One region of the Bacillus sp. 01N45 genome, then DNA from elsewhere that is predicted to be linked to it. Evidence: riboswitches for the same ligand, from Rfam matches in the RefSeq annotation. Region 1 holds a riboswitch; each other region holds the start of a gene.
The links. Region 1 has a riboswitch for thiamine pyrophosphate ahead of tenA (thiaminase II). Riboswitches for the same ligand answer to the same signal wherever they lie in the genome.

Region 1 (8,007 bases):
TAAATTCAATATATATTTTATCGGATTATCTTTGAAAGATCGGTACACAGTGTCTCCTCTTTCTAAGCTTCTTGTTCGTGTTTTTTGGTATTAGGGACATGAATGTATCTAGCTATGAATAATAAAACAGCCATAAAGAATACAGGAAATACGGTAGATAAATAAAAACCATTACTAATAATATTTGTTATTAGGGCACTTAATAGAAAGATGGCATTATATATATGAGCAATTTTTTGTTTTAGTTGTACTTGAAAGGATTCCATCATAATTTCTAAAGTAACAAAAGCAATGATAATAGATAAAAATACAGTGTTTGTATTGTAAATGATTAAACAACAGATTAAACCTAAAAAGGCGAAGTATTCAATTAAGAGAGGTATATTGATATTGCGTTGCATACAATTTACCTAACTAAATATGGCAGTGGGTTTACTGCATTTGTTTTTTCAAAATTCCATTCTCCATTGTGTAATTCAAAATGAAGATGTTGCCCGTATGAATGACCTGTGTTTCCCATATGACCTACTAATTGTCCAGCTTGTACTTGATCACCAGCTTGTACAGTGCGATCTTTCATGTGTGCATAGACTGTTGTATATAATTTCCCGTTTATTTGATGGGCGATGAACACAACATTGCCATAGCTAGCTGAATAATATGATTTCACAACTTTACCTGCAGCTGCCGCCTGGATTGAGACATTACCTTGAGCCGCAATATCTATACCATAATGCATTTGTTCCCAACGTATATCAAAGGTTGAGCTAATTCTTCCTTGAGTAGGGAATTTGAAAACTGCTGGAATGGAAGTAGGTTGAGCCGTTTGAGCTTGTGATTGCATTTGATTTTGCACCACATAATGTTTTGCCACGTATCCGTATCCTGTGCCAAAACGAATTTTATACCAAGTTCCTACAGTTTCCACTACTTGTATTTGTGTACCATTTTGTAATGAACCAAGTAGTGCACCACTTGTACTAGCGTTGCCACGTACATTAAGTTTAGGTGTTGCAACTGTGTATTTCGTATTAGTTTGAACTGTGATGCCTTTTACTAAAGGCTGTGAACCATTAGATACGAATGCTTTTTGTACGTAACCTGTTTTGCCATTATGTAAAATTTTATACCACTCGCCTTGTTCTTCTTGAATGGTAACGAATTTCCCATTTGGTAATACATCTAAAATTGAAGATTCTAAATTAGGTTCAGAACGAACGTTTAATGCATTGGCATTAACGATGTATTGATTATTAGATTGAAGTTTGTTTTTTAGTAGAATAGCATCTTTTTGTACGTAACCTACTTTATTATTAACAGATACTTTATACCAGCCATTAGTTGTTTCAAGTATGTTTACCTTCGTATTAAAGCGAATTGTATCAATTGATGAGCTATTTGCGTTATCTTTTGTATGTAAGGCTACTTGATCGACTTTGACATATCCAGTTTTCACATTAGATAATTGTTCAGCGTTGGCTGTTTGTACATTTGTTTCTCCCATAGAAGGAAGTAAAGAGGCAATTGCGACAGTAGTTGCTGTTAAAGCAGTAGCTTTCATATTCATATAATAGAGACCTCCTCTAGTTGTATAGTTGTAATTTTATTATAGTATAAAGATATAATATAGTGGGTGTATTCACATAAATGTAATATGAAATCAATATAAAAATAAATTTTTTGAGGATAATGATTCCTTTTTATCCAATTAATTAGGATAATAATTTCTAAGATAGAATATAAGTATTATATAGTTTTGTTATTTTGTTGACAATTGGGAAAATTAAAACAGTTGATGATGTCTTATTACGATGTTATACTGACAGTGTTAATTTCATAGTTTGCTAGGAGAGCTGGTGTTGCCAGCTGAGAGTAGGCCGTAAGCCTTTGATCCTTTTCATTACCTGATCTAGATTATGCTAGCGTAGGGAAGCAATTCGGACACTAATAATGAGTCCCCGTTTCTTTGCGTATAGAAACGGGGCTTTTTTGTTTGAAAATTTCATATTGAAACCACTAGGGGTGCTTGTTGTGCTGAGAGAGGAATAATCCTTAACCCTTACAGACCTGATCTAGGTAATACTAGCGAAGGGAAGTGGAACAACGAATAAATTATAATTTTATTTGCTGTAACCACTTCTTATTTAGAAGTGGTTTTTTATTTAGATATATAAATTGAAAGGGGATAGAGAAATGAAATTTTGCGATAGATTATTAGAAACTGTACAACCAGTTTGGGAGATGAGTCATAATCACCCGTTTGTAGTAGGTATGGGAGATGGCACGTTAGAAAAAGATAAGTTTCAGTATTATATTATTCAAGATTATTTATATTTGTTAGATTATGCAAAGCTATATGCGATTGGTGTTGTAAAAGCAACGAATCCACAAGTAATGGGGAAATTTGCTGAACAAATTGATGGCATATTAAATGGAGAAATGACGATCCATAAACAATATGCAAAAAGACTTGGTATTTCTATAGAGGAGATAGAATCTGCAAAACCATCTGCTAAAAATTTAGCCTATACAAATTACATGATGTCTGTATCTCAAAATGGCACACTTGCGGAATTAATAGCAGCACTTCTTCCATGTATGTGGAGTTACTGGGAAATTGGAAAGCGTTTAAACGATATTCCTGGAGCAAGAGATCATGAGTTCTTTGGTGAGTGGATTCAAGGATATAGTTCAGAAGAATACGGTAGCCTTTGTATTTGGTTAATAGATTTATTAAATGAAATGGCAGTTGGAAAGTCTGACAAAGAGTTAGATCGATTAGAGGAGATATTCCTATATTCCAGTCGATTTGAATATTTATTCTGGGATATGTCCTATCGTAAGGAGATGTGGGGATTTGAGGAGCAAGAACATACTACAGTTTCATAATGTTTCTTTTCATTATGATGAGAAAACAATCATCAATGAATTAAATGCTTCTATACAAGATAAAGAGTTTGTAAGTATTATCGGACCGAGTGGATGCGGGAAAAGTACTTTATTTCGCCTTATTACAGGTTTAGAAGAGGTGAGTACTGGACAGATAGAGCTGACAGAAACAAAGAGCCATCCTGTAGGCTATATGCCCCAAAAAGATATGCTCCTGCCATGGAGAACGATTATTGAGAATGCTGCCCTGCCGCTAGAGTGCCAAGGTGTACAGAAGAAAGAAGCGCAAATAAAGGCAAAGGAACTGTTACATAAATTTGGTTTACAAGGGTATGAGACAAAATATCCGAAAGATTTATCTGGTGGTATGAGGCAACGCGTATCTTTCATTCGAACTTTATTAACAGGCGGGGAGATATTGTTGTTAGATGAACCGTTTAGCGCGTTGGACGCTTTAACGAAGGCATCTTTGCAAGAATGGCTGTTTGAACAATGGAAAGAGTGGGAAAAAACAATTTTATTTATCACTCATGATGTGGAAGAAGCGTTGTTTCTTTCTAATCGAATTTTAGTAGTAGAGCAGCAACCGATAACTACTTTAACCGAGAGGGTTGTACCACTTGATCGTAATCGAACAAGAAAAGATTTATATAAGCCTGAAGTGTTAGCGCTTAAAGATGAGCTTCTTAGTATGTTACAAAGGCAGGTACTCGTATGATGAACCGGTTGAAGGAGCTATTACCTGCCCTTACACTTACTAGTATTTTACTTGCCTTTTGGGAAGTAGGCGCAAGAATCGTAGACGAAATGTACATTTTACCGTCACCGTCTGCAATTGTGATGAAGATCTGGAAACTAAAAGATATATTATTTACGGTTCATTTGCCGGCAACCTTATCCGTCGTTTTAATAGGGGTGGCTATTTCTATCGTACTTGGGGTAGGACTAGCGATGTTAATGAATGCGAGTAATTGGATGGAGAGGGCATTTTATCCACTATTAGTTGCCTCACAAACGATTCCGATTACAGCGCTTGCTCCGCTCTTCGTTTTATGGTTTGGATATACGATCTGGAGTAAGGTCGTTGTTACGGTTTTAATTACGTTTTTCCCAATTGCGGTCAATACGTATGATGGACTACGCAGTACGAAAAAAGAATGGGAGGAGCTATTAGTTACGTATGGGGCAACGAAAAAAGATGTTTTTCTTAAATTAAAATTGCCGTCTGCTCTTCCTTATTTTTTCTCAGCTTTAAAAATTGCAGTTCCGCTTAGTGTAATTGGGGCAGCAATTGGTGAATGGCTCGGTGCACAAGCTGGGCTAGGGTATTTCAGTAAAAGAATGATGACGCAGTTAGACGGCGCAGGTGTATTTGCACCCATTGTATTGTTATCATTATTAGCTATTTTCTTCGTCATACTTATTTCGATTTTAGAAAAGAAATTTATTAGTTGGAGGAAGTATTCATGAAATTTTTAAAACGCATCTTTGTGTTTACATTATTAGTTGCAATGATTGCTGGATGTTCTAGTAATTCAGCGTCAGATAAGGGGAAAAAGGAAAAAGAAATAACGGTCATGCTTGATTGGTACCCAAATGCGGTACATAGCTTTATTTATGCGGCGATTGAAAAAGGCTACTTTAAAGAAGAAGGAGTAAAGGTGAATATTAAATTCCCTTCCAATCCGACTGATCCATTAACTTTAGCAGCTGCAGGAAAAGTAACGGTTGGCTTATATTATCAGCCAGATGTTGTCATGGCAAAAGCAAATGAACAAATTCCAGTGAAATCAATTGGAGCTGTCGTACGTTCACCATTAAATCATGTTGTATCGCTGAAATCAGCAGGCATTCAATCGCCAAAAGATTTAGAGGGGAAAACAGTTGGCTATTCTGGAACACCTTTAAGTGAGATGTATTTAAAAACGATGGTAAAAGAAGCTGGTGGTAATCCAGATACAGTAAAAGTAGTCGATGTTGGCTTTGATTTAGTACCGGCATTAATTACGAAAAAAGTGGATGCGGTAACAGGGGCATACATTAACCATGAAGTACCTGTTATGCGTCATGAAGGTCATGAACCAGCGTACTTTAACCCAGCAGATTACGGTGTACCGAATTACCATGAGCTTGTATTTGTAACAGGTGATAAAACGTTGAAAAAAGATAAAGAAGCGTTACAAGCTTTCTTACGTGGTACGAAAAAAGGCTATGATTTCATGAAGAAAAATCCAGATGAAGCATTAAATATTTTATTAAACCATCAAGAAAAAGAAAACTTCCCGCTTGTACCAGAAGTTGAAAAAGAGAGCATGAAAATTTTATTAGAGAAGATGGAAACGAAAGATGAGCCATTCTTATCGGATTCAAAAGAGTCATGGGAGAAACAAAATAAATGGCTGAAAGATAAAGGAATGACGAAAGAAATCGTTCCGGCTGAGGAATTATTCGAAAACATTTTAAAGTAGGCGAATGAATATGAAAAATGAGCTTCATGTAATCTCAAATGGTCACATGTCATTCGAAGAGTTAGTGAATGTAGCGATGCAAATTGAGAGTGAGATTGATTATTTGCATATTCGTGAGCGTGAGAAAAGTACGAAGGATTTGTATGAAGGTGTGGAAAGTCTTTTGAAGAAAGGCTTTCCAGCATCGAAGATAGTAATAAATGATCGAATTGATATTGCTATTTTATTAAACATTCCGCGCGTGCAGCTCGGATATCGAAGCGCAAATGTAAGGTCAGTGAAAGAAAAGTTTTCTTATTTGCATGTCGGCTATTCTGTACATTCTTTAGAAGAGGCGATCGATGCATTTAAGAATGGAGCGGATTCACTCGTCTATGGTCATGTATTTCCGACAGATTGTAAAAAAGGTGTACCAGCGAGAGGGCTTGAAGAGCTTTCAGACATTGCAAAGTGTTTATCCATACCGATTACAGCAATTGGAGGAATCACCACGGAAAACACTAGGGATGTTCTTGCTAACGGTGTCAGTGGTATTGCTGTTATGTCTGGGATTATAAGTAGTAGTAACCCGTATAGCAAAGCGAAATCTTATAAGGAATCAATAAGAAAGTGGGCGGAAAAACATGTGTAAGAAGTATGATGTAGCAATAATTGGCGGTGGTGTAATTGGTAGTTCAGTTGCACACTTTCTAGCAGAAAGAGGGCATAAAGTAGCGATTATAGAGAAGCAAAGAATCGCATCTGAAGCTTCGAAAGCAGCTGCTGGTTTACTCGGGGTTCAGGCAGAATGGGATGCATATGACCCGTTATTTGAACTTGCTAGAGAAAGCCGTGCTATATTTCCACAACTTGCAGCAGTTTTACGTGAAAAAACAGGCATCGATATTGGGTATGAAGAGAAAGGCATTTATCGCATTGCCCAAAATGAAGATGAGAAGGAAAGAATTCTTCACATTATGGATTGGCAGCAGAAAACAGGTGAAGATTCTTATTTTCTAACGGGAGACCTTTTACGAGAGAAAGAGCCGTTTCTATCGGAGTCAATTATAGGTGCTGTATATTATCCAAAAGACGGTCATGTTATTGCACCGGAGCTTACGAAAGCATTCGCACATTCCGCATCAATTTCGGGTGCTGATATATATGAACAGACAGAAGTGTTTGATATTCGTATTGAAAATAATAAAGTGACTGGGATTGTTACAAGCGAAGGTATTATCGCGTGCGAGAAGATTGTGATTGCGGGCGGTTCATGGAGCACGAAGTTACTAGGTTATTTTCACCGCGAATGGGGTACATATCCAGTTAAAGGAGAAGTAGTAGCGGTAAGAAGTAGAAAACCACTTTTAAAGGCGCCTATTTTCCAAGAAAGATTTTACATTGCCCCAAAGCGTGGTGGACGTTACGTAATTGGAGCAACGATGAAGCCTCATACGTTTAATAAAACAGTGCAACCAGAAAGTATTACTTCTATATTAGAGCGTGCTTATACAATATTGCCAGCTTTAAAAGAAGCAGAGTGGGAAAGCACATGGGCAGGATTAAGGCCACAATCAAATCACGAAGCTCCTTATATGGGAGAGCATGAAGAAATAAAAGGTCTATATGCTTGTACTGGACATTATCGAAATGGCATTTTATTAAGCCCGGTTTCTGGTCAGTATATAGCTGATTTAATAGAAGGAAAGCAGGAGAATCACTTGCTAGATTCATTGCTTTCTAAACCGGTTTAGAAAGGGGATGGAAGTTTGAATTTAAAAATTAATGGTAATCAAATAAAAGTGCCAGAGAGTGTAAAAACAGTAGCTGAGCTACTTACACATTTAGAATTAGATAACAGAATTGTAGTAGTAGAGCGTAATAAAGATATTTTACAAAAAGATGATCATGCAGATACATCTGTTTTTGATGGAGACCAAATTGAGATTGTAACTTTCGTAGGAGGCGGTTGATTATGTTAAACATTGGACCATTTTCATTTCATTCTAGACTTTTATTAGGAACAGGAAAATTCCCTGATTTTGATGTACAGCAAAAGGCAATCGATGTATCTGAGGCTGAGGTTTTAACGTTCGCAGTACGTCGTATGGATATATTTGATGCAAAGCAGCCTAATTTATTAGAGAAACTTGATGTGAAAAAATATAAGTTATTACCGAATACAGCTGGAGCAAAAAATGCTGAAGAAGCTGTTCGTATTGCAAAACTAGCAAAAGCTTCGGGGCTTTGCGATATGATTAAAGTGGAAGTTATTGGTGATGATAGAACGTTATTACCTGATCCAGTAGAAACGTTAAAGGCATCTGAAATGTTACTAGAAGAAGGATTTATCGTTCTTCCGTATACATCTGATGATGTTGTATTAGCACGTAAATTACAAGAACTAGGTGTGCATGCAATTATGCCAGGAGCATCACCAATCGGTTCAGGACTTGGTATTGTAAATCCGTTAAATTTAAGTTTCATTATTGAACAAGCGACAGTGCCAGTTATCGTTGACGCTGGTATTGGTAGCCCGGCTGATGCGGCATTTGCGATGGAATTAGGAGCGGATGGTGTGTTATTAAATACTGCTGTATCGGGAGCAAAAGATCCAATAAAAATGGCACAAGCAATGAAATTAAGTATTGAAGCAGGACGATTAGGATTT
Region 2 (8,007 bases), on a different contig from region 1:
TCGCAATGTTCCCTGCAGTAAATGGATATTTCTTCATTCCAAACTATGGAACAATCGTTGCTGCCATTAACTTCGATCGCACTGGTACAACAGGTATTGGTAAATATGTTTTAAATCATAGCTTTATGATTCCAGGCCTAATCGCAACATTCACCTCTATCGGAATCGGAATGCTCCTAATATCAATTATGTTTTAAAGAAAAAGCACAAACCGATAATTTTAAAGGGTTTGTGCTTTTTTAATCAAACGTTTGTTTAAATATTTTTAACTGTCCATTATGTTCTTTTCTATTTTTGTGAAGTTCCGTTTTCCTACAAACCCCTATTTACTTCCTCAACTAGCTTCTTCGTACTTTCATACGGAGATTCAGCTAAACTAATCGCGGAAATAATAGAAACGCCGTCCGCACCTGCTTCTATAACTGACGCTGTATTTTCAATTGTAATGCCACCAATCCCGACGATCGGTATTGTAATTCCTTGCTCTCTAAAATAAGCTAAACCTTTCGTTCCTTGAACTGCTTTCGTATCTTTTTTTGTACTCGTTGGGAAAATAGGGCCAACACCTAAATAATCAGCTCCGTTTTCAATTGCCCAGCGTGCTTCTTCAATTGTATGTGTAGATACACCAACAATTTTATCACCCATTTTTTCACGAACAGAAGTAATTCCTTCATCATCTTGGCCAACATGCACGCCATCTGCATCTAACTCCATAGCTAGTTCCACATCATCATTTACGATGAATGGTACACCGTACTCTTTACAGACTGCTTGTAGTTCTTTCGCGAAACAAATACGTTTCTCTCCCGTTAAAGCCCCTTCCCCCTTTTCACGAAATTGAAAAATTGTTATACCACCTTCAAGTGCATCTCTCAATACTTGTAGTGGCTCCTTCGCACAATTGTTACTTCCCATAATAAAATATACTGATAATAATCTAGACATTTCAGCCTTTGTAATACAGGGCATCTAGTTCACCTCCTTACTATATAAGCTCAATCTTCCCATACTTCTCAATATCACCCGAAGTGGTATTCGCTAACTGATTTAAAAATTCAATTTGGAAACTACCAGGTCCCTTTTCCACTGTCTTAGCAGCTGCCAGTTCCGCAGCTACACCATAAAACGTTAATGCCACTACTGCTGCCTTTACATAATCCTTTTCTACTGCTACAAATGCTCCTATTACAGAAGTTAGTAAACAACCAGTTCCCGTAACTTTCGTTAAAATAGGGTGACCATTTCGAATAAGGATCGTTCGTTCTCCATCTGTAACAACATCTTCTTTTCCAGTAATCACCGCTACTGTATTTAATTCATCCGCTGCCTGCCTTGCAATACTTACGACATTGCCATTTCCAACACCGGCGTCTACCCCTTTAATTTCCCATCTCTCATTAATAACGTTCGCTATTTCAGCTGCATTTCCGCGGATAATCGCTAAATCAATTTCAGCCGGAATATGTCTCGCAACTTCTGTTCGATACGATGTTGCTCCTGCACCAACTGGATCAAATAGTACTGGTACATTATTCACATTTGCTGATTTACCAGCAAGTAACATCGCTTCTACCTCTTCAGGACGAAGTGTACCCATATTTAAAACAAGGGCTCCCGCAATGCTAGCCATTTCTGCTACTTCTTCTTTCGCATACGCCATTACAGGTGATGCTCCTAACGCTAACAAGCCGTTAGCTGTAAAATTTGTTACAACAACATTTGTAATATTATGCACGAGTGGATTAGACTCTCTCACCAAATCCACTACTTTACTAATTTCTTTCATATTCATCCTTTTCATCTCCTAACTATAGTGATGGGAGATACACAAAAAGGCACTTTGCGCGTACGCAAAGTGCCTGAACATGTGCTTTTACACTCTCCCTACGCTGGCATTATCCAACAGGTTCAAATGGTCAATGACGGATTAGTCATACTCTCAGTTTGCATCCACAAACTCCCATGTGTTTATTATTCATCTACTTCAAAGTCTACTCTTATTCTAGTAAAATAACAAGTTCTTTACTTTTCTATTTAATATAGGAGCAACTAATAAAACAATAAGCATAATAAATAAGTATCTATTTCTCATAGTCTCATCATGGCGCATATTATGTTCTGTCGCCATCATTCACCCTCAAACAGATGTTATCCCACTAAAAAACGTTCAAATCTGGAGCGAAACTGAATCTCAAGAAGATGTATGCTATAGTTAACGTATGGAAATTTGAAAGGATGTTTTAAATATGGTAAAAAGCGTTGTAATCGCTGAAAAGCCTTCCGTTGCACGTGATATTGCGCGTGTACTTAAGTGCGATAAAAAAGGAAATGGCTACCTTGAAGGTAGTAAATATATTGTAACTTGGGCTTTAGGTCATCTCGTTACATTAGCTGATCCAGAAAGCTATGATGTGAAATATAAACAGTGGAATTTAGAAGATTTACCGATGCTACCTGAGCGCTTGAAATTAACGGTTATTAAACAAACAGGGAAACAATTTAATGCTGTGAAGAGTCAGCTACTTAGAAAAGATGTAAATGAAATTATTGTAGCGACAGATGCTGGACGCGAAGGCGAATTAGTCGCACGTTGGATTATCGATAAAGTTAAAATACAAAAACCTATTAAGCGTTTATGGATTTCATCTGTTACTGATAAAGCAATTAAAGATGGCTTCGCAAATTTAAAACCAGGTAAAGCATATGACAATTTATACGCTTCGGCTGTCGCACGTTCAGAAGCTGACTGGTACATCGGTCTTAACGCGACTCGCGCTTTAACGACTCGCTTTAATGCCCAGCTGAATTGCGGCCGTGTACAAACACCTACTGTCGCTATGATCGCTAATCGTGAAGATGAAATAAAGAACTTCAAAGCTCAAACTTACTACGGTATCGAAGCACAAACAACGAATCAGTTAAAACTAACTTGGCAAGATGCAAATGGTAATAGCCGCAGTTTTAATAAAGAAAAAATTGATGGTATTGTAAAAGGTTTAGATAAGCATAATGCTACCGTTGTGGAAATTGATAAAAAACAGAAGAAGTCATTCTCTCCTGGTCTTTACGATTTAACTGAATTACAACGTGATGCAAATAAAAAGTTCGGTTACTCTGCGAAAGAAACATTAAACATTATGCAGAAATTGTATGAGCAACATAAAGTTCTAACGTATCCTCGTACAGATTCACGCTATATTTCATCTGATATCGTTGGAACACTTCCAGAGCGTCTAAAAGCATGTGGCGTTGGAGAATACCGTCCTTTAGCACATAAAGTATTACAAAAGCCTATCAAGGCTAATAAATCATTTGTTGATGATAGTAAAGTAAGCGATCATCACGCAATTATTCCGACAGAAGGATACGTTAATTTCTCCGCCTTCACAGATAAAGAACGTAAAATTTATGATTTAGTTGTAAAACGTTTCTTAGCCATTTTATTCCCAGCATTCGAATACGAACAACTAACGTTACGCACAAAAGTTGACAATGAAACGTTCATTGCACGAGGAAAAACAATTTTACATGCCGGCTGGAAAGAAGTATATGAAAACCGCTTTGAAGATGATGATGTAATGGATGACGTAAAGGAGCAACTTCTACCTCGCATTGAAAAAGGCGATACATTAACTGTAAAGTTAATTATGCAAACATCAGGTCAAACGAAAGCACCTGCACGTTTTAACGAGGCAACTTTACTTTCAGCAATGGAGAATCCTACAAAATATATGGATACGCAAAACAAACAACTTGCTGATACGTTAAAATCAACTGGTGGATTAGGTACTGTAGCGACACGCGCAGATATTATCGACAAGTTATTCAATTCGTTCTTACTTGAAAAACGTGGTAAAGATATTCACATTACTTCAAAAGGCCGTCAGCTACTTGATTTAGTGCCAGAAGAACTGAAATCTCCTACACTAACTGGTGAATGGGAGCAAAAACTCGAAGCAATTGCAAAGGGTAAACTGAAAAAAGAAGTATTCATTTCAGAAATGAAGAACTATACGAAAGAAATTGTTTCTGAAATTAAATCGAGTGATAAAAAATATAAACATGACAACATTTCAACAAAGTCTTGTCCAGACTGCGGTAAACCAATGCTAGAGGTAAACGGCAAAAAAGGAAAAATGCTTGTATGCCAAGACCGTGAATGTGGTCATCGTAAAAATGTATCTCGTACAACAAACGCTCGTTGTCCGCAATGTAAGAAGAAGTTAGAATTACGTGGTGAAGGTGCAGGACAAATCTTTGCATGTAAATGTGGCTATCGTGAGAAATTATCCACATTCCAAGAAAGACGTAAAAAGGAATCTGGAAGCAAAGCTGATAAACGCGACGTTCAAAAATATATGAAACAGCAGAACAAAGAAGAAGAACCATTAAACAATCCGTTCGCAGAAGCATTAAAGAAGTTAAAATTCGATTAAACAAAAAGGTTCCTACCACTATCGGTAGGAACCTTTTATTTTTAATGAATAATTTTACTTCCTTTAGCGTTCTCAACAAACTTTTCACTCGATTTGTTAATTGGTGTTTTCAGTAATAACGCAGCAACAATCATAATTACTACGAAAGCACTTAACACAAGTAAATCTCGCGTTACGATATCCCAAAGCATTCCACCTACTGTTTCACGAATTGCACTAATTGCATATGTGAACGGTAAGAACGGATAAATTGCTTGGAAGAACGCTGGTGTCATTTGAATTGGGAATGTTCCGCCCGATCCTGCTACTTGCAGTACAAGTAAAATAATCGCCATCGATTTCCCAACGTTTCCGAAAATAGAAACAAGTGAGTATACAATACAAACGAAGACTCCACCAATAAATAAACTAAATAACACAAACCAGAACTTATCGACTACGTACGTACCGAGCAAGAATATATCTCCCATCGATACGATAAACGCTTGTGAAAGACCTATCGTTAAGAATGTTAATAAACGTCCGAAGTAAATTTCATGGCTCTTATAATTCGCGCCTTCTTCATGCACTTCTACTGTTAATAATGAAACCATTAATAATGCGCCTACCCATAATGCAAGCACTGTATAGAATGGTGACATCGCTGAACCGTAGTTTGGCATCGCAAATAACTTATTCTCTTTTAAATTGACTGGATTCGCGAAGTAATCACTTTGCTTTTCAACATCATTTTTTAATAAGCGTATGATGTCTTTTAAATCCTCTTCAGATTCAAAATCACGAATTTTATTTGCTAATTCTTTAATCTTTTTCTCAGTCTCCGGCATTTCAGCTTTAATATCTGCTAATTTTTTTCTACCGTCTACTAAGCCTTTTGATGAATCTTCTAGTAATTTTTTAACATCTGGAAGCTTTTTGTCTGCTTCTTTTAAAATTTGAGATGTGTTTTTAGACATCTCTTTTGTGCGAGCAATTGCTGCATTGAAATTTGGAGTGATTTCCGAGTCATATTTAGCTAAAATGTCACCTATTTGAGCCGAAGTACTTTTAGATACTGCGTTAATACTTTCAATAACATCTGCTGCTGGTTTTTGACCTTTATTAATAGCGTCAATTCCTTTATCAGTTAAATCGATTCCTTTTTGGAAACCATCTTTTAATTTATTCAATTTAGCAATCGTGTTATTCATGTTTTTATCACTATTTACATCTGCTAAAACTTTATTCGCATTTTCCATAACAGGAATCGTATCATTAACTAAATTCTTTCCAGCTTGTAACTCTCCTCTTATATCATTTAAAGCTACTTTTGTAGAATCTAATCCGTTAATCCCTTTATTATTCAAGTCTTCTCTTGCTTTTCCAAGCTCCGTTTTTAATCTGCTGTAATTATTTACAGCCTGATCATAGCCTTCTCTACCATTGTCTAATATCTCGTTAACTTTTTTTATTTCTTGATTTAAATTCTGTTGCGCATTTCCAGCTTTATCTTTTAATTGTTCAGCCGTACTTACCGCTTTTTCAAAATCTGCTACAAACGTCGCATTATAATCTGCCTCCGCTTGGTTTACCAAATTATTTATTGCATCTAACTTTTTATTAGTAGCATCTCTTACATCTTGTTTCACTTCTTGCCCTGTACCTATAATATTAGCGATATCTTTAACGCCACCATTTGCATTTTCTATAGCTGATTTAAGATTCGTTAATTTATCTATACGTCTTTGGAAGAAGTCTTTTCCAGAATCAGTTGGTGCAGATTCTTTAAATTTAGTAAAGACATCAATTAAATATGAAACACTATCCACACGACCTTGAAGATTCTCAGAAACCTTATTAAGATCTTGTTTCGCTTTTTCTGGATCAAAATTACCATTTTGTAACCCGTTTATAACTCCTTGTGCATAAGTTGTTCCAACACGTATTGAGCCGAATACATTATTTACAGTTTGATCAATATTTTTAGCTATATCTTTATACAATTGACCATTCACCTGCGGTAATTCTGGTATCTGCGGAATAGTTATATTAGGTAACACTGGGAATTTAGATGGATCTGGAAGTGCCAGATTGAAATCAACAGATGGATTTTTTAAGAAATCCGTAATTGCCGCCGCACCATTCAAACCTGTTTGCATTGCAATTAAATTATTCTTAATAGTTCCCGGAGCACGATTCAATGTTTCATCATTTCTCGCAAAGAACGCATCTAAACTCTTAAGTGTATCCTGCCCATCATTAATAACACTCTCTACAACCGGCAACTCTTTTTGCGCCACTTTCACAACATCTTCTGCTCGAGTTGCATCATCTAACGCCTTATCCATTAATGTATTCATTTCTGGGAACTGCGCTTCTAACTTAAAGACAAGGTCTTTTACTTTCTCGATACTTGGTAAGTTTGTTTCTAAATCGATTCCAAGGTCATTGAAGATTTTAAAAATCTCACCGTTTGCTGTTTTAACGAAGTTTTTACTAATTTCTTCCGTAATACCTGATGCACCTTTTGCTGTAATTTTCGGTGCAATCGCATTTACTTTTTCATTTACATAGTAATCAAGTTCTGGCTTTTGTGGATTTTCATCCAGAACAGTTGCAATTTTTTCAGAGAAGTCTTTTGGGATTGTAATACTTGCATAATAATCCCCACGCTCAACTCCGTAAATCGCCTGCTTTTGGTCTACAAATTTCCAACCAAGATTCTTGTTTTTCTTTAGAGAATCTACAATCTCGTCCCCGATATTGATATCTTTCCCTCTTAAATTAGAGCCTGCATCTTGGTTAGAAACGGCAATGGGAACCTCTTTTGTATTTCCATATGGATCCCAAGAAGCTTTAATGTTAAACCATGCATATAACGATGGTAAAATCATTAATCCTAAAACAATAACAATTGCAGCCCAATGTTTAGCTACATTCCGTAAATCTGTCTTATAAATACGCCAAATTTGTTTCATAGAAGTTATCACCTAATTATATATTTTTCCTTCTTTAGAAAATGATACATACATTTTGCAATTATATCACTTTCTACATCGTGGATTAAACGAAAATACACTATTTTTCCCATTAAATATTTCACTTACTTCATTATATAACGAAGTAAAAAAAGTATGCATACAAAATGACCAAATTAGTTTTACATTCAATAATAACAAATATATAGGAAATGTCATAAAAAATACAAGTATTTTATCTTGGCAATACTTGTATTCCTCAAAAAAATCCTCACAGCTTTTCATCATCTGTGAGGATTTCTTCTATTATATATCTACTTGTACTTCTACACCGAAATGATCTGAAATTACATTTCTGTTCGTACCATTAAAAATGACTTTTGAAGAACAAACTTTTTCACTTTGGTTACACAATATTAGATCGATTCGTAAGTTATGTTTATTTTCATCCCAACCAGCAATCTCACCTTGGACAGTTGTTCCTTCATCCTTCTCTATCGCTAGTTCATATGTGTCATACAAACCTTTTTGCATCATATATTCATAGCCTTCACCTTGTAAACGAGCGTTATTATTAAAATCACCCATTAAGAAGGAAAGTTCATTACTAT
Region 3 (8,007 bases), on a different contig from region 1:
TCATTTCTTCAAAAAAATGTATTGTTAACTGTGTTAGTTATTTTGACGCTTGTCGGTACTATGGGAGCGTTAAGTTTTAACATGTTTCAAAATAGCATGATGTCTATATTTGAAAGGCATTCTTTTGAAACAGGAGATACGGTATTACATAAATTAGACGCAGAAATATTGAGAGATGTTGCAAAAGACCCAACGGCAGAAAGAGAAAAGAGAGAGAAGTTAACAGAGAAATTAGATGAATCAACGGAAGAATTGAACAGTGTTGGACAAACCTATATTGTTGGAGCGAAAAAAAATGAAAAAGGTGAGCTACAAATCATTGATTTATCTACAGGTTTAGCAAATGTTGTTGAAGTAAGGCCGGGAGAATATTATAAACAACCAGACCTTTGGATGAAAGCATATGATAAAGTAATGAGCACAAAAAAAGCAAACATGACAGAAGTATATGAAGACGCATTAGGAACATGGGTAACGATATTAGAGCCAATTAAGGATGGAGAAGGTAACATTGTGGCACTTGTTGCAGCTGATGTAGATGCTTCTATTGTTCCTAGTACAAAAGAAAAGTTTATTATACAAGGTTTAATGTTTATTTGTATTTCTGTTTTAATTGCAACTTTTATTCAATTCTTAATTGTGCGTAACGCACTTGCTCCATTGCGGGATTTACGTGAAGGATTGCGCAGAGTCGGTGAAGGTGATTTAAGTATTAAATTAGAGGAAAGACCAGATGATATTGGTATTATTAATGCGTATTTTAATAATACCATTGAGAAGTTTAAAGGAATTATAGATAAAGTGAAGCAGACAGCAGAACAGGTTTCCTCATCTTCGCAAGAATTGTCAGTGAGTACGAAAGAGAATAGCATGGCAGTCCAAGGAATCGTAAGTTCTATAGTTGAGTTAAGGGCTGGCGTTCAATCACAAGAAACTTCAGTACCAAAGTACTTAGGTATTGTATATGAAATGGAAGATAGGATGGAAGAGATAACTAATATTACAAAACAAATGGCGAAAGAGTCTGAAGGTACGACGCATCATTCAGTAAAAGGAAATGGTGTTATTGAACAGACGATTAATCAAATGAACATAATACAAAATGCAGTACAAGATTTATCTTCTATCATTCATTCTTTGGAAACAAGATCAAAAGAAATTAGTGATATTGTAAATGTAATTACAGGTATTTCAAATCAAACGAATTCGCTAGCTTTAAATGCTTCTATTGAAGCTTCACGTGCTGAGGCAACCGGAAAGGGATTTGCCGTTGTTGCTGATGAAGTGCGTAAATTAGCAGAGCAGACGGAAGCATCAGCAAAAGATATAGCGAAATTAATAGGGGAAACACAAGTTGAAACGGAAGAAGCTGTTGTTTCAATACAAAAAGCTTCAAAAGAAGTAGAATCCGGAATTAAACTTTTTCAAAGTAGTGGTGCTTTCTTTGAAAAAATTTCAAAATCAGCACAATCTGTTACAAATCAAGTTAGAGTTGTTTCTAGCAATTCAAGTGATATATTGAAAAATAGCCAAAATATTGTTCGTGTTGTAAATGAACTATCACTTATTGCAAATAAGTATGCAAATAGTAGTAATAATATTGAAGAAAGTATGAAAGAACAGGAAATGTCTGTACAAGATATTGCTGAATTAGCTAGTTCTTTAAGCTGGCTTTCACAGGAGTTACAAGAGTTAATAGGGGAATTCAAAAGTTAAATGAAATGATTATACGTGCTTTTGTTTGTTCAATAAAATAAATCATGCTACAATGAAAACGAATTAAGGACCGGGGAGCCAATTGGCTGAGAGGATGTAAACAAACATCGACCCTCAACCTGATCTGGATAATGCCAGCGTAGGGAGTTACTTAAAGTGATGTAGCATATGTTATTCTATAATAACTTGCATACAAGGCTTTCCTACGCAGTAGGAAAGCCTTTTCTTGTTTTAATATTTCATTTTATAAGGGGGATTTTACTATGTCACAACAAGTTACAATTTCATTTTCAGTAGTACCACAAGCGAAGAACAAAGATGTGTATTCTGTTGTTGATAAAGCAATTGAAGTTGTACAACAATCGGGAGTTCGTTATGAAGTAGGGGCAATGGAAACAACGCTGGAAGGAGAATTAGATGTACTTCTTGATATCATTAAACGTGCGCAACAAGCTTGTGTGGATGCTGGAGCAGAAGAAGTGATTACTTCTATTAAAATCCATTATCGTCCAAGCACTGGTGTAACGATAGATGAAAAGGTTTGGAAGTACCGTGATGAATATGCAAAACCAGAAGCAATCTAAAATAATTACAACAATTTGGCTTATCCTTCTCATAGCGATATGGGAAGGATCTGTTTCATTATTTAAAATTGAACCGTGGATTTTACCGAAGCCTTCTGCCATTGTTCAAGAATTAATTGGAATGAAAGATTTACTATTACCGAATACGATGCAAACGTTACAAGAGGTTCTAATCGGACTGTTTTTTGCGATTTTAATTGGGACAAGTATTGCAATTATTATGGATGTTATCCCTTTATTTCGTATTTTAATAAATCCGTTGCTTGTTATTTCGCAAACGATTCCAATCGTTGTACTTGCACCGTTATTTATTATTTGGTTTGGATATGGAATGCTACCGAAAGTAATGGTAGTAATACTCGTTTGTTTCTTCCCGATTGCGCTCAGCATTTTAGAAGGTTTTCAAACGGTAGATAAAAATATGTTGAAGTTGTTGCAAACGATGAAGGCAACGAAATGGCAAGTTTACCAGAAAGTAAAGTTTCCAGCAGTGCTGCCATACTTTTTCTCAGGTTTAAAAATTGCAGTTACATATAGCGTAATGGGAGCAATTATTGGGGAATGGCTCGGTGCAAGCGAAGGGTTAGGAGTTATGCTTACAAGAGCTACAAAATCCTTTCTAACAGCCCGAGTATTTGGTGTGGCGGCAATTATTGTTATGGTGACATTATGTCTGTATTTTATCGTGGAGTTTATGGCAAGAATAACAGCACCATGGATATATAGAAAGGACGGCAGAAAATGAAAAAAGGTTTAAAAGTTATGTTGGCTGCCTTATTAGCAGTAGGTGTAGCTGGATGTAATCCGGCGAAGAAAGAAGAAAGTGCAAGTAAAGATCAAAAAGTAAAAGTAGTATTAGATTGGTTTCCGAATACGAATCATACTGGCCTATATGTAGCGCAAACGAAAGATTATTATAAAAAGCAAGGATTAGATGTAGAGATTATTCAGCCAGGTGATAATGTGACAGCGGAGCAAATGATAGCTTCCGGAAAAGCTGACTTCGCAATAAGCGCACAAGAAAATGTAACGTTGGCTCGTGTGGAAGGTATTCCTGTTGTATCTGTAGGAGCAATCATCCAACATAATACTTCAGCTTTTGCATCACTTAAAAAAGATAATATGACGTCACCAAAAGATTTTGAAGGTAAACGTTACGGCGGCTGGGGAGGACCAGCAGAAGAAGCGACGTTGAAGACAATCATGGAGAAGCATCAAGCTGATTTTAATAAAGTTGAAAAAATCATCTTAGGACAAACAGATTTCTTTAAATCAATCGGTCGTGATGCAGACTTTGAATGGATATATTACGGATGGGATGGAATTGAAGCGAAGCGCCAAGGAAAAGAGTTAAATACGATTATGGTGAAAGACTTAGACCCAGCGCTTGATTTCTATAGTCCTGTTATTATTACGAGTGAAAAACATACGAAGCAAGATAAAGACTTTGTGAAAAAGTTTATGAGTGCAACGACAGAAGGTTATAATTTTGCAATTAAAGAACCGAAAGAAGCTGCTGATATTTTAATTAAAGCAGTTCCAGATGTGAATAAAGAATTAGTACAAGAAAGTCAAAAATGGTTAAGTACGAAATATCAAGATGATGCAAAAACGTGGGGAGTACAGAAGGAAGAAGTTTGGACGAATTACATGAATTTCTTATATGATAACAAAGTTATTAAGAAGAAAATTGATGTGAAAGATGCCTTTACAAATGAGTTCCTTCCAAGTGAAAAATGAGTGGATTACAAATAAAAGAGATTGTAAAAGCTTTTGATGGAAAGAATGTATTAGCAAATATTAGTGCTTCTATACGAGAGGGAGAGTTCGTTTCCTTTGTAGGACCGAGTGGTTGCGGGAAAAGCACATTATTAAATATGATTGCAAATGTTGAAAAACCAACAAGTGGAAATGTAACGTATAAGGATACGCACGTACAAGAGCAAGATGTTGTAAGTTATATGCCGCAGCAGGATTTATTACTACCTTGGCGATCAGCTTTGCAAAATATAGTTCTTCCATTGGAAATCGAAGGGAAACCGAAAAAACAAAGGCTGACAGAGGGAATGGAAGCATTAAAGCAATTTGAACTAGATGAATATGCAGACCATTATCCAGATGAATTGTCTGGTGGTATGCGTCAAAGAATTAGTTTTTTGCGCACATATTTATGTGAAAAGCCAATTATGCTACTTGATGAGCCTTTTGGAAAATTAGATGCCTTTACAAAAATGGAAGTACATAGCTGGCTTTTAAACTCTTGGCACCAAGAGAAGCAAACAATCGTTATGGTTACACATGACTTAGATGAGGCAATCTTACTTTCGGATCGCGTATTTATTTTATCTCAAAGACCAGCATCAATAGTTGGAGAGGTACAAGTGAAATTACCTAGACCAAGAACGATGGATATGTTAACATCACTTGAGTTAAAGAAGGATAAGGAAGAAATTCTGAGAGTATTAGCTCCTTATATGAAAAAATAGAAAAAGCTCTTACCAGATTTAAATATAATTGCTGGTAAGAGCTTTTTTTTATAGAACATGAAAAGAATGAGAAGGAACAAAAGAAAAAATAGAGAATAGAATATAACAGAGTAGTTTATACTCTTAATATAACAAATGTTAAAGGAGTGAAAGGATAAAATGACTTTATCAACTGTTCTTCAAATGGTTTTAGCTTGATACGGGAGAAGTCTGCCCATTTTTAACGATTAAGCTAAATTGAAGACAGCAGGTAAAGAACCTTAATCCTTTTTTACGATAATATGTAATGGGTAAGGTGTATTCACCTTACCCATTTTTTATATGCACAATTAAATAAGGCTTTTTACTGTTGCTCTCTATTTAGCTTATGAATCATAAGTAGAGGAGAGAAAAAAATGAGTATATTAACAGTAGAAAATTTAAGTCATTCATATGGTGAGAAAACCATTTTATATAATGCGTGTTTTCGACTATTAAAGGGCGAGCATGTTGGGTTAGTTGGGAAAAATGGAATTGGGAAATCAACATTGTTAAGGATTTTAACAGGAGAACTTATACATGATGACGGAAACATTGAATGGTTTCCACATGTGAAGATAGGTTTTTTACAGCAGCATATGGATTTACAAGAGGGGATAACAATTGAAGGATACTTACAAAGTGCATTTTCTAATTTGTATAGGATTGAATGCGAAATGTTAAAAATTGCTGAAGAAATGAATGGAGCAGGAGAAGTAGAAAAACTGTTAGTAAAGTATGGAGAATTACAAACTATATTGGAAAGCTCTAATTTCTATCAAATTCATACAGAAATTGAAGAAGTAGCAATCGGTTTAGGTTTATTTGAAATAGGGTTGAAAAAGGATGTTTCAAAGTTAAGTGGAGGACAGCGAACAAAGTTATTACTTGGGAAGCTCCTTTTAGAAAAAGCTGATGTTTTATTGCTAGATGAGCCAACAAATTATTTAGATACAGCCCATATAGAATGGTTGCAATCGTATTTGAGACTGTATGAAAAAGCTTATGTGATCATTTCACATGACGAAGTATTTTTGAACAGTATTACGAATGTTATTTATCATCTAGAAGAACGGAAAGTGAAGCGGTACGTAGGAAATTATGAAAAATTTGTGCAAAGTTATCAATTGCAAAGGAAACAATTGCAATCGGCGCATGCGAAACAGCAAAAAGAAATTGCTCAGTTAGAAACATTTATTCAAAAAAATAAAATTCGAAAAGCGAAACAGGCCAAAAGTCGAGAGAAAGTATTGGAGAAAATGCAAAGGATTGAAAAGGTTAATCATGTACCTCGATCCCGTTTTGATTTCAATGTTTATGAGGAGCCAGTTAGTCGCATATTACAGGCTGAAAAACTAAGGATAGGATATAGTTCTCCGTTATGTCCAGAATTGAATTTGCAAGTAAAAAAAGGAGAAAAGATAGCGATTGTTGGTCATAATGGGATTGGAAAAACGACAATGTTAAAAACGTTATTAGGTCAAATAAAGCCGCTAAGCGGTTCAATTTCTATTGGAGAACGAGTAAATCCTGCTTATTTTGCGCAGGAAGAGTTTGCTTCAGAAACAACACCATTAGAAAAAGTTTGGGCAGAACGACCAGATATGACAAAGAAAGAAGTACGCCAAGCATTAGCAAAGTGTGGATTGAAAGAAGAACATGTATTAAAACCTATTCGTTTATTAAGCGGCGGGGAACAAACGAAAGTACGTTTATGTGAACTTATCGTAACGAAAAGCAATGTTTTAATTTTAGATGAACCGACTAATCATTTGGATATAGAAACAAAGAAGTCTTTGCAGGAAGCGTTACAACAATATAAAGGAACAGTTTTACTTGTCTCACATGAGCCTTCTTTCTATGAAGCATGGATAACAAAAGTATGGAATATAGAAGAATGGGATGCTGAACGATATGAATAAAGAAAAGGCATTAGCTTGTATAAGCTAATGCCTTTTCTTTGTGATTAACATGATTTTCGAGAACTCTTACATGAGAATTGTATGAAGAAGCACTCTTATGGTGCGCTTATAAGCGTGCTTTTTCTTATGTTATGTTTATATTTAGATGCCTTTCCCTAATAGACGACTATCTTTCTTTGTATATATAGATAGTTTGAAATGGAATGAAAATAATTCCTATATGTAAAGGATAATGTGATTAGTATGGGAAGACAATAGAACTTAAAGGAAATTCATGTAAAATTCAGATGAACTTCACACGAACTTCATATTAGAAACCAAATATAATTATAATAGGTTATTGTAATTATAATTGGTGATTTTTCATAACATTAAAAGTTTGAATTTAGGATAGAGCACTCAAACCTAAATTCAAACTTTAGTGAAATAATTAATGGAGGTTACGCTTAGTTTTCGCTAATGGATGCATTTACAAGTTCGGCGGGAGTGCCTGTTCCTGCCCCTCCGATTGTAACGGATCCACCAGGAGGAATTTCACCATTCCATCCTGCATTCGTAATTACGTAATGATTATTTATTTTACTACTAATTTTAGAATCCCAAACTTGTGTTAAATTGCCGTTATAATCAAATTCTAATTTCCAGTTTTTAATAGGGGTCGTTCCACTATTTTTAATTACAATCGAGAAGTTGTAACCACTTCCCCAATTTGAAGTGACTGAAAAGGTAGCATTACCATTTCCACCAGGGGGTGTTGTATCAGTATCATCTGTTTTTACAATGATAGAAGTAGGCTGTGATTTATTCCCGGCAGCATCTTTTGCAATTATTGAAAATGTGTATTCGGTATTAGATTTTAAGTTTTTGATTGTAATGCTATTTGTTGTTGTACTCCATTTCTCTTCTCCGGCAGTAATTTCATATTCCGTAACTCCTACGTTATCAGTAGATGCAGTCCAGTTTAATTGAACGGAGTTTGAATTTTTATTTGTAACAGCAATATTTTTTACGTTTGTTGGGGGCTCAGTATCTTTTTGAGTAATAGGTCCACCAAGTAATCCTTTTACTAACGTATCAAGCAATTTTGGTCCACTGCAACTATATTTTGGACTTGTACGGCAATCCCCGCTTAGTTCCCAAAACATTGCGCCACTTAGACCCTTTGTCTTTATATAGTCTGTTTTATATTTCATAGATTCGTTGTCATCATAGCTAATAAACGTGCCTGTAGTCGCATTATATAAATAAGGTACTTTCGCTACATCGTTCCAGTGGCGAACA
Region 4 (8,007 bases), on a different contig from region 1:
AGTTCTTGTTATGGATAAGAAAACTGGTGAAGAACTGGTGAAGAAAGAGTTACTTAGCAAAGTTGATGAAAAAGACGACACGAAACCACTTAATAAATTACCAGCTGTAACAGCAGAACAAGGTGTATTATTTGCTAAAGAAAAAGTAGAAAATGCTACACTTGATGGGGCAAAATTAAAATACGAAGGCAATACAATTATCGGAAGTGGACGTGCATATGCCGACATGTTCGCGATTGTTGATGATGCAACTTACGTAAATGTAAAAGGCGATGAAAAATCTGTTGGGGTATTAAAATTCGATAAAGACCCTAGTAAAGAATTCCCTGGCTACAACGGTGTAGAAGCTTCTCAACTTGTAAAAATTAAAAGGTAAAACAAAAAAGCTTTGCGAAATTCGCAAAGCTTTTTTCTATTTATGAGCAACTTGCTCCATATCCGGACTACAAGTTTGCGACTGACATGATTTATTTAAAGAACATGCTGCGCATTTTCCCTTTTTACTTCTCTTTACAAAATTAACTAACGTGTATGCTGCATAACCAAAAATGATAGCTCCGATTATAATATTGACCATCACTCTAATACATCTCCTTCTAGAATCCGAGTAAGGATCCAACTTGGTATATAATGAACGTTAATACATAAGCAACAACGAGTGGATAAACGACAGAGAAAATTGTCCACTTCGTTGATCCTGTTTCACGTTTAATAACAGCTACTGTCGCTAAACACGGAACATATAATAAAATAAAGAACATAAATGCATATGCTGATAACGCAGTATAATGTGCTCCCATTACATTTCCAAGCACATCTTCTTTCACCGCATAAATAATTGCCATTGTAGAAACGACAACTTCTTTCGCTAAAAATCCTGTTAAAAGAGATGCTGCAGCTTGCCACGTTCCAAAGCCGAGCGGTGCAAATAGTGGTGCAATAAATCCACCAATCATCGCTAAGTAACTATCTCCCATATCAACACCAAATCCTGATGGACCTGCATAGTTTAATAACCAAATGACAACAGAACCACCGAAGATGAATGTACCTGCTTTACGAACAAATCCTTTCCCTTTCTCCCACGTGCTTAGCCATAACGTTTTCGCTTGTGGCACGCGGTAAGGAGGTAGTTCAATGACGAAAATAGACTTTTCCGCTTTTAAAATGGTAAGAGACATAATTTTTGTAACTAATAATGCAAGAACAATACCTGCAACATATAAAGAAAACACAACAGTTGCCTGACTATGAGGGAAGAATACTCCCGCAAATAATGCGTATACAGGTAAACGTGCCGAACAAGACATAAATGGTGTTACAAGAACTGTAAGTAAACGTTCTTTTTCTTGTTCAATCGTTCTCGCTGCCATAATACCTGGAACATTACATCCAAAACCGATAATCATCGGAATGAATGCTTTTCCATTTAAACCGAAGAACTCCATAATTCTATCCATAACAACTGCAATTCGCGCCATATATCCTGAGTCTTCTAATAATGAAATGAAAAAGAATAGTGCAAAGATTTGTGGAACGAATACTAATACCGCACCAACACCGGCAATAATACCTTCTGTAACGAGTGCTTGAATAAAATCAGAAGCTCCAACACTTGTGAGCCCAGCCGTTACCCAATCCGTAAGCTGTCCACCAAAAAATTCATCTAACATATCGGATAAAGGTGTACCAATCCACGTAAACGTAACCTGAAAAATAAAAAACATAACTGCTAAAAAGATTGGAAGTCCTAAAATTTTATGTGTAATTAATCTATCAATTTTTTCCGAAAAAGGAATTTTTCCTTCTTTCTCATGCTTCATAACATTTGTTTTTAACTTTTCAATATACGCTTCACGAGTTTTGTAAATGTGCTCTTCCAACGTACAATCAAGTTTTCCTTCTAAGCGAGATCGAATGGCTACAAGTTCCTTATAAATTGGTAATGCTTTCATTTCTTTTTCTACTACTTCGTTATTGCTTAAAAATTGAAGGGCTAACCATCTTGGATGCTTATAATTCGCTGTCTCTAAAAGAGCTATTACCTCTCCAATTCCTTCATCCATCTGTACACCATATGAAATAATGAATGGCTTTTTCTCGTTTTTGTCATTTTCTTTAAGAGTAGCAAGTAGTTCTTCACAGCCTTTTCCACTTCTTGCAACGACCGGAACGACTGTTACACCTAATAGCTCTGATAATCGTTTTACATCAATTACAATGCCTCGTTGCTTTGCCACATCGACCATATTTAATCCGATTGAAACCGGCTTTCCAAACTCAAGTAATTGCAACGTTAAATGCATATTTCTCTCGAATTGCGAAGAATCCACTATATTTAACATATGATGAAATTCGTCTGTTAGTAGAAAATTTGTAACGACACCTTCATCACGCGAAACTGGATTCAAATCATAAACACCTGGTAAATCAATTAATGTTCCTTGCTTATCTTTTAATTTACCAACCTTCTTTTCTACTGTTACACCGCTCCAGTTTCCTACGTATTCATAAGAACCAGTAAGTGCATTAAATAATGATGTCTTCCCTGTATTCGGATTCCCTAGCAAAGCTACCTTATTCACGCTAATTCCACCTTTATCATTTTCGCGTCACAATGACGAATACTAATTAACTGTCCACGACACTCCAATGTACAAGGACCTTTGAACATCGCTTTCTGCTTCATGCGAAGTTCGCTTCCTTCAGAAAGACCGAAAGCAGCCAATCTTCTCTTCAGTAAATGATCTAAAGACTGAACGCTTTTTACTAACACTTTCTCACCGATTTTAATATCTACTAAGCTCATAACCTTCCCCCTCAGAAGAGAATGATAATTATTTTCAAAAAAATTATAGCACACTCTATTTCTCTTGTACTATACCCTTTTGCTTCATATTTATTAACATTTCGCTACAATTCTATTTCAATCATTGTCATACTGTATTCGTTTGCCATTCTCATCCATTTCGCTTACAATAAACAATAGCAAATAAAGAATCTCGTTATCACTGGGGGAGCCATGCCGCTGAGAGGGAACACTTCGTTCCGACCCTTCGAACCTGTTAGTTAATGCTAACGCAGGGATTGTGCAAACGTCCGAAATACATACCTCTTTTTTATTTACGTATTTCGTATCCTCCTATGATATCTATTCTTTTTTGCACAACTTGGATTTAGGGGGAGACAACATGCGTAACACCAATTTACAAGCGATGATCGAATCTGCAATTCTTGCAGCCTTCGCCTTGGTCATCGACATTTTACCATTATCAATCAAACTTCCAACAGGCGGTTCCATTTCATTCGCTATGATTCCTATTTTTATTATTGCATACCGCTGGGGCTTTAAATCAGCTTTCTTAGGTGGTTTAGTTTGGGGACTATTACAAATTGTCGTAGGAGATGCTTACATTTTAACACCTATTCAAGCTTTCATTGAGTACTTCATTGCCTTTGCTTTTATCGGATTTGCTGGCTTATTCTATCGTCCAATTCAAAAAGCACTTTTAACGTCTAATGAAAATAACTTAGAACAATCAAGTTTAGGTAGCCGTAAAGAAAAACCTTCATCAAAACAAAACGAAGGTAAGAAAGTCCTTGCTTATATTATCCTTGCTACATTTATCGGTAGCTTTGCTCGCTATTTCTGCCACTTTATTGCTGGTATTATTTTCTGGGGACAATATGCACCGAAAGGTCAATCAGCAGTTCTATACTCATTAATCGTAAACGGCAGTACAATGCTCGGTTCTTTTATTTTATGTACCGTTTTACTTATATTTTTATTTCTTACTTCACCTCGCTTATTCAAGAGCATCAATGCTTATCAAATAAATTCAAACAAAAAGAGCGCTTAATAAGCGCTCTTTTTGTTATATCGTAATATCAATTAAAAATACAATAAATGCACAAAAGAAAATAAATACCATTATACTTAGCCACTTGCTATGCACGGTTCATCGACTCCTTACATAACCTCATTTTCTAACCAGATTATATCGCTTAAAAATAAAGATTAGGTAAAGATAATATGAAAATAAATTAAAAAAGCGTAGCATGCATCATCTACGCTTTTTTAGGTAAATAAAAGTAAAATAATACACCATCTTCTGTATTTTCTGCCCCATATTCAGCATCGTGCAGTTCTAAAATATTTTTAGAAATAGCTAGACCAAGCCCAGTTCCACCTTGTGAACGGTGGCGAGCTGCATCCACGCGATAAAAACGGTCCCAAATTTTATCTAATTGCTCTTCTTCAATGTGAGTACCTTTATTTTCAATACACACTTTTATACGATCTTTCTCATCTATTGTAGAAATAATAATATCCTCTTTATTCGGTGTATAACGTATGGCATTCGTAATGAAGTTCACGATTACTTGTTCAATCCGACTTTGATTTGCGACTACTTCAAATGAACATATATTTTTATGCACATGAAGTTCTTTTTTCTCTATGTCCACAGAAAGGTGTTCACATATATCTTCAATTACTGTATCGATATAAAATACATCCTTTTTCATTTTATATGTACCTGACTCAAATTTAGCTAACTCCAGCATATCCAAAATTAAAGTATCCATTTTATCTACTTCTCGTTCCATTGCCTGAAAATAGTATTCTTTTTTATGCTCAGCTACTCCATCTTTTAAAATAGAAATACAGCTTTTCATAATACTCAGCGGTGTTTTTAATTCATGCGAAACACCAGAAATAAATTCTTTCCGCGTATTTTCTAACTTTCTTTCCTTTTCAATATCTTGTTCTAGCTGTCCAATATGCGAATGGAGCTTATTAGATAATACATTAATATTTTTCGATAAATCACCAATTTCATCTTTTGAAGTAATCGGTATTTGTTCTGTGAAATCTAAGTGTGCTATTTTCTTCGTCGTATCATTTATTTTTAATAACGGCTTTGCAATTTGTTTTGAATAATAGAACGAAGCTAGAAAAATAAGAACGACTACAAATGCAATGATGTAAATGTAGTAATCTTGCACCATTTGTACAGCTTCATCTACAGGCTGTAAAGAAGCCATCGCATAAATATATGTGACTGATCCGTCTCTTTCTGTTATTGGTTTCATTAATAATTTATATTTTATATCATTTTTTTCATAGTCCATTGTTTTTATTGAATATTCTATTTGATTACTTTCATTTAGTAATACATCCCTTTGAAACTCTTTTATGCTATCTAAGAATAGACTATTTTTATAAATTGGATTTACAAGACCTTTTACATCAGGAAACTGTACTTTCGTAACACGTCCTCTTATGTAAGTATCTAATTCCTGAGCAGATTCTTCCTGAACAGCTGGTTTCTTTTCTTTAACAAGTTGTTCTTGATCCGCTCTCTTTTTCTCCTCATCTAATTTCATTTTCTCCTGAAACGCTTTTTCTAACGGTTTATTAGATCCATTTAAATTTTGCTTACCTAACGCGAAAGAGAATGGAATAAAACTATCACCTTTTTTCACGCCAGAAAAATAAATTTCTTGTCCTAAAAACGGATCTGATAATTTATTATCAATCTCCTCTATATTGACGAGATTGTATAAAGGAATTTTGAATATTTGTTGTCCAAAGCTCTTTTGTTGCCTACGATCTATCGTTACTTCAAAATAAAAATCATCCGCATGTTTTAAATTCCCATTCTGATCTAACGTTGTAATCCACGTATTATTTTCTCTTAAAAAGTCTTGCTCCAGCTTCTGAATTCCTTCTGCACTTCCTGCATAATTCAAATAATTCTTCTCAAAGGAATTTAAATTCACTTTAATATCTTCTACTTTTCGATTCGCATAATATTGTTTAAAAAATATCGTTTGTCCAATAAATATCGTCGCTAAAATTAACATACATAATGCTGTTGTGAGGGCAAATAATTTTAGTACAATCCCCTTTCTCATACATTCCCCTCAAATTTATAACCTGTTCGTACTACAGTTGTAATGCACTTTGCTTTCTCTCCTAATTTATTTCTTAAATTACGAATATGACTATTAACCGTTCGATCGTCACCAGCAAATTCATATCCCCAAATTCTTGAAATGAGTTGCTCTCGCGTTAAAACAATCCCTTGATTTTTCATGAAATACGCTAATATTTCAAATTCAGTATGTGTTAAATTAATGTCTGTCCTATCTACCGTAACAGTGCGCGATGGGAAGTGGACGTGAATACCGTGAATGGATAATGTATCATCTTCATTCTCTAGAAGTTGCTTCGTTACTTTTCTACTTTCTAACAGCCTTTTCGCTCTTGCTAATAAAATTGGTGGGCTATACGGCTTCGTCACATAGTCATCCGCCCCAAGTTCAAATCCAAGTAACGTATCATCTTCATCTACACGTGCCGTCAGCATAATAATAGGAACCTCAGATGTTTTACGAATTCTTCGGCAAACAGACCATCCATCAAGTTCCGGCAACATAATATCTAAAATAACTAAATCAACCTCTTCTTCCTCAAATACAACTAAAGCTTCTTTCCCATCTCTTGCTTCAAACACTACATATTGCTCGCTCAAAAAATAATCTTTTAATATTTCACGCAAAATATCTTCATCTTCCACAATTAAAATGTTTTTTGACATAACTTATGTATCCCCCTTCCGCTTTCAGAAACTATCACTTCATTTTGAATAACTAGCCGTTAACTTCGCCTCGATAATATATCTATCTGGTGCATCCCCTATATAATCAAATGGATAGCAAGTCGTTAGTGTTAATATCGGTTCTTCTTTTTTTATAATAACAGTACGATCATCCGCATGGGTAATCCATATCTTTTGAATTTCGTATGTGTAAGTTTTATTATCATACTCTAAAACAAGAGTGTCTTTTTCTTTTAACTCCCCTAAATCTGTAAAGACAGTATCCCGGTGTCCACTCAGTACAGTATGTCCCCCTCCAGATGGTGTTGTCGTTACATCACTAACGAACATTCCAACTCCTTTCTTCAACGTTGCATCATCCGCTCCCCAGTATATAGAAAACTTCTTCTTTATTTTCGGTATATTTAACAGTGCAACCTTTTCTCCTTCTTTATGTTCTGTTTGAGAAGAAGGTACTTGGGAAGTTACAGGTGTTTCGTAAGAAAGTTGCTTATGTTGTATATTTTCAAGGCTCTTTAATTCTTCTTTCGTTAATTGTTGAGCAGAGCTTTTTCCTTTATACCATTCCATAGCGTAATATGATCCCGTGAATAGCCCTATGGCCATCAATATGATACCTATATAATTGAGTAACTTCATGTTCATCCCTCCATGCCAAAAATGGTAGGAATAACCTACCATTTTTAATATATGAAATTATTCCATTCTTTATAGGACAATATTTTATTTACGCCTTAACTTTATTGCGACGATTCAAACCAAATAATGTCCCTATCCCTACAAGACATGCGCTTAGTGCCATCATTGCTACATTATTAGATGCTGTGTTTGGTAATTTTTCACCTTGTACAGCTGGCTTCGCTACTTCTTTTTTTACCGCACCATTTTTTTGTTGTACTTGTGCTGCTTCTTTTTTTGCCATATCATTTTTCAACTGTTCTTGTGCTATTCTCTTTTTCTCTTCTTCACTTTTTTGCTGTTCCTTAATCAATGCTTCTTTTTTCGCCTTATCGTTTTTCAACTGCTCTTGCGCTATTCGCTTTTTCTCTTCTTCACTTTTTTGCTGTTCTTTAATCACTGCTTCTTTTTTCGCTTTATCTTGCTGCAGTTGTGCCTGTTCTTCCTTTGTTACTGTTCCAGTATCCGCACTCGCTACTGAAGAATATCCTACTGTTAAAAGTGCCATTGCACAAATTGGTAATAGTCTCTTTTTCATCTTCATTCTCTCCTTATATTTTATTCACATCAACTCGCATCGGATGTATCACTAGAATAAACAAGAGATATAAATATAAGATGCAGATGAAATATATTTCATTTAAAGATTTCATTGTAGAAAAATAAAAAAACATCGCAATATATACGATGTTTTTTCGGGTGT

Region 2: another riboswitch for thiamine pyrophosphate. It lies ahead of thiM (hydroxyethylthiazole kinase); the one in region 1 lies ahead of tenA (thiaminase II).
Region 3: another riboswitch for thiamine pyrophosphate. It lies ahead of AC1DMU_RS20640 (MTH1187 family thiamine-binding protein); the one in region 1 lies ahead of tenA (thiaminase II).
Region 4: another riboswitch for thiamine pyrophosphate. It lies ahead of thiT (energy-coupled thiamine transporter ThiT); the one in region 1 lies ahead of tenA (thiaminase II).

The regions. Positions count from the first base shown of each region.
Region 1 is NZ_JBFTQW010000007.1:299,898-307,904, reverse strand. It holds gene AC1DMU_RS18785 (hypothetical protein) at 63-401, opposite strand; gene AC1DMU_RS18780 (SH3 domain-containing protein) at 407-1,567, opposite strand; TPP riboswitch at 1,837-1,948, shown strand; TPP riboswitch at 2,009-2,111, shown strand; gene tenA (thiaminase II) at 2,194-2,889, shown strand; gene AC1DMU_RS18770 (ABC transporter ATP-binding protein) at 2,858-3,607, shown strand; gene AC1DMU_RS18765 (ABC transporter permease) at 3,607-4,359, shown strand; gene AC1DMU_RS18760 (ABC transporter substrate-binding protein) at 4,356-5,357, shown strand; gene tenI (thiazole tautomerase TenI) at 5,368-5,988, shown strand; gene thiO (glycine oxidase ThiO) at 5,981-7,090, shown strand; gene thiS (sulfur carrier protein ThiS) at 7,106-7,309, shown strand; gene thiG (thiazole synthase) at 7,312-8,007, shown strand, end outside.
Region 2 is NZ_JBFTQW010000009.1:93,474-101,480, reverse strand. It holds gene AC1DMU_RS20630 (anaerobic C4-dicarboxylate transporter family protein) at 1-197, shown strand, start outside; gene thiE (thiamine phosphate synthase) at 313-972, opposite strand; gene thiM (hydroxyethylthiazole kinase) at 989-1,804, opposite strand; TPP riboswitch at 1,868-1,977, opposite strand; gene topB (DNA topoisomerase III) at 2,250-4,439, shown strand; gene AC1DMU_RS20610 (YhgE/Pip domain-containing protein) at 4,481-7,396, opposite strand; gene AC1DMU_RS20605 (endonuclease/exonuclease/phosphatase family protein) at 7,703-8,007, opposite strand, start outside.
Region 3 is NZ_JBFTQW010000009.1:103,133-111,139, forward strand. It holds gene AC1DMU_RS20635 (methyl-accepting chemotaxis protein) at 1-1,716, shown strand, start outside; TPP riboswitch at 1,778-1,879, shown strand; gene AC1DMU_RS20640 (MTH1187 family thiamine-binding protein) at 1,980-2,300, shown strand; gene AC1DMU_RS20645 (ABC transporter permease) at 2,272-3,045, shown strand; gene AC1DMU_RS20650 (ABC transporter substrate-binding protein) at 3,042-4,040, shown strand; gene AC1DMU_RS20655 (ABC transporter ATP-binding protein) at 4,037-4,786, shown strand; gene AC1DMU_RS20660 (ABC-F family ATP-binding cassette domain-containing protein) at 5,182-6,726, shown strand; gene AC1DMU_RS20665 (glycosyl hydrolase family 18 protein) at 7,173-8,007, opposite strand, start outside.
Region 4 is NZ_JBFTQW010000013.1:62,339-70,345, reverse strand. It holds gene AC1DMU_RS24450 (lipoprotein BA_5634 family protein) at 1-376, shown strand, start outside; gene AC1DMU_RS24445 (FeoB-associated Cys-rich membrane protein) at 413-580, opposite strand; gene feoB (ferrous iron transport protein B) at 597-2,585, opposite strand; gene AC1DMU_RS24435 (FeoA family protein) at 2,582-2,809, opposite strand; TPP riboswitch at 3,004-3,105, shown strand; gene thiT (energy-coupled thiamine transporter ThiT) at 3,192-3,860, shown strand; gene AC1DMU_RS24425 (sensor histidine kinase) at 4,069-5,919, opposite strand; gene AC1DMU_RS24420 (response regulator transcription factor) at 5,916-6,605, opposite strand; gene AC1DMU_RS24415 (class D sortase) at 6,645-7,265, opposite strand; gene AC1DMU_RS24410 (LPXTG cell wall anchor domain-containing protein) at 7,354-7,842, opposite strand.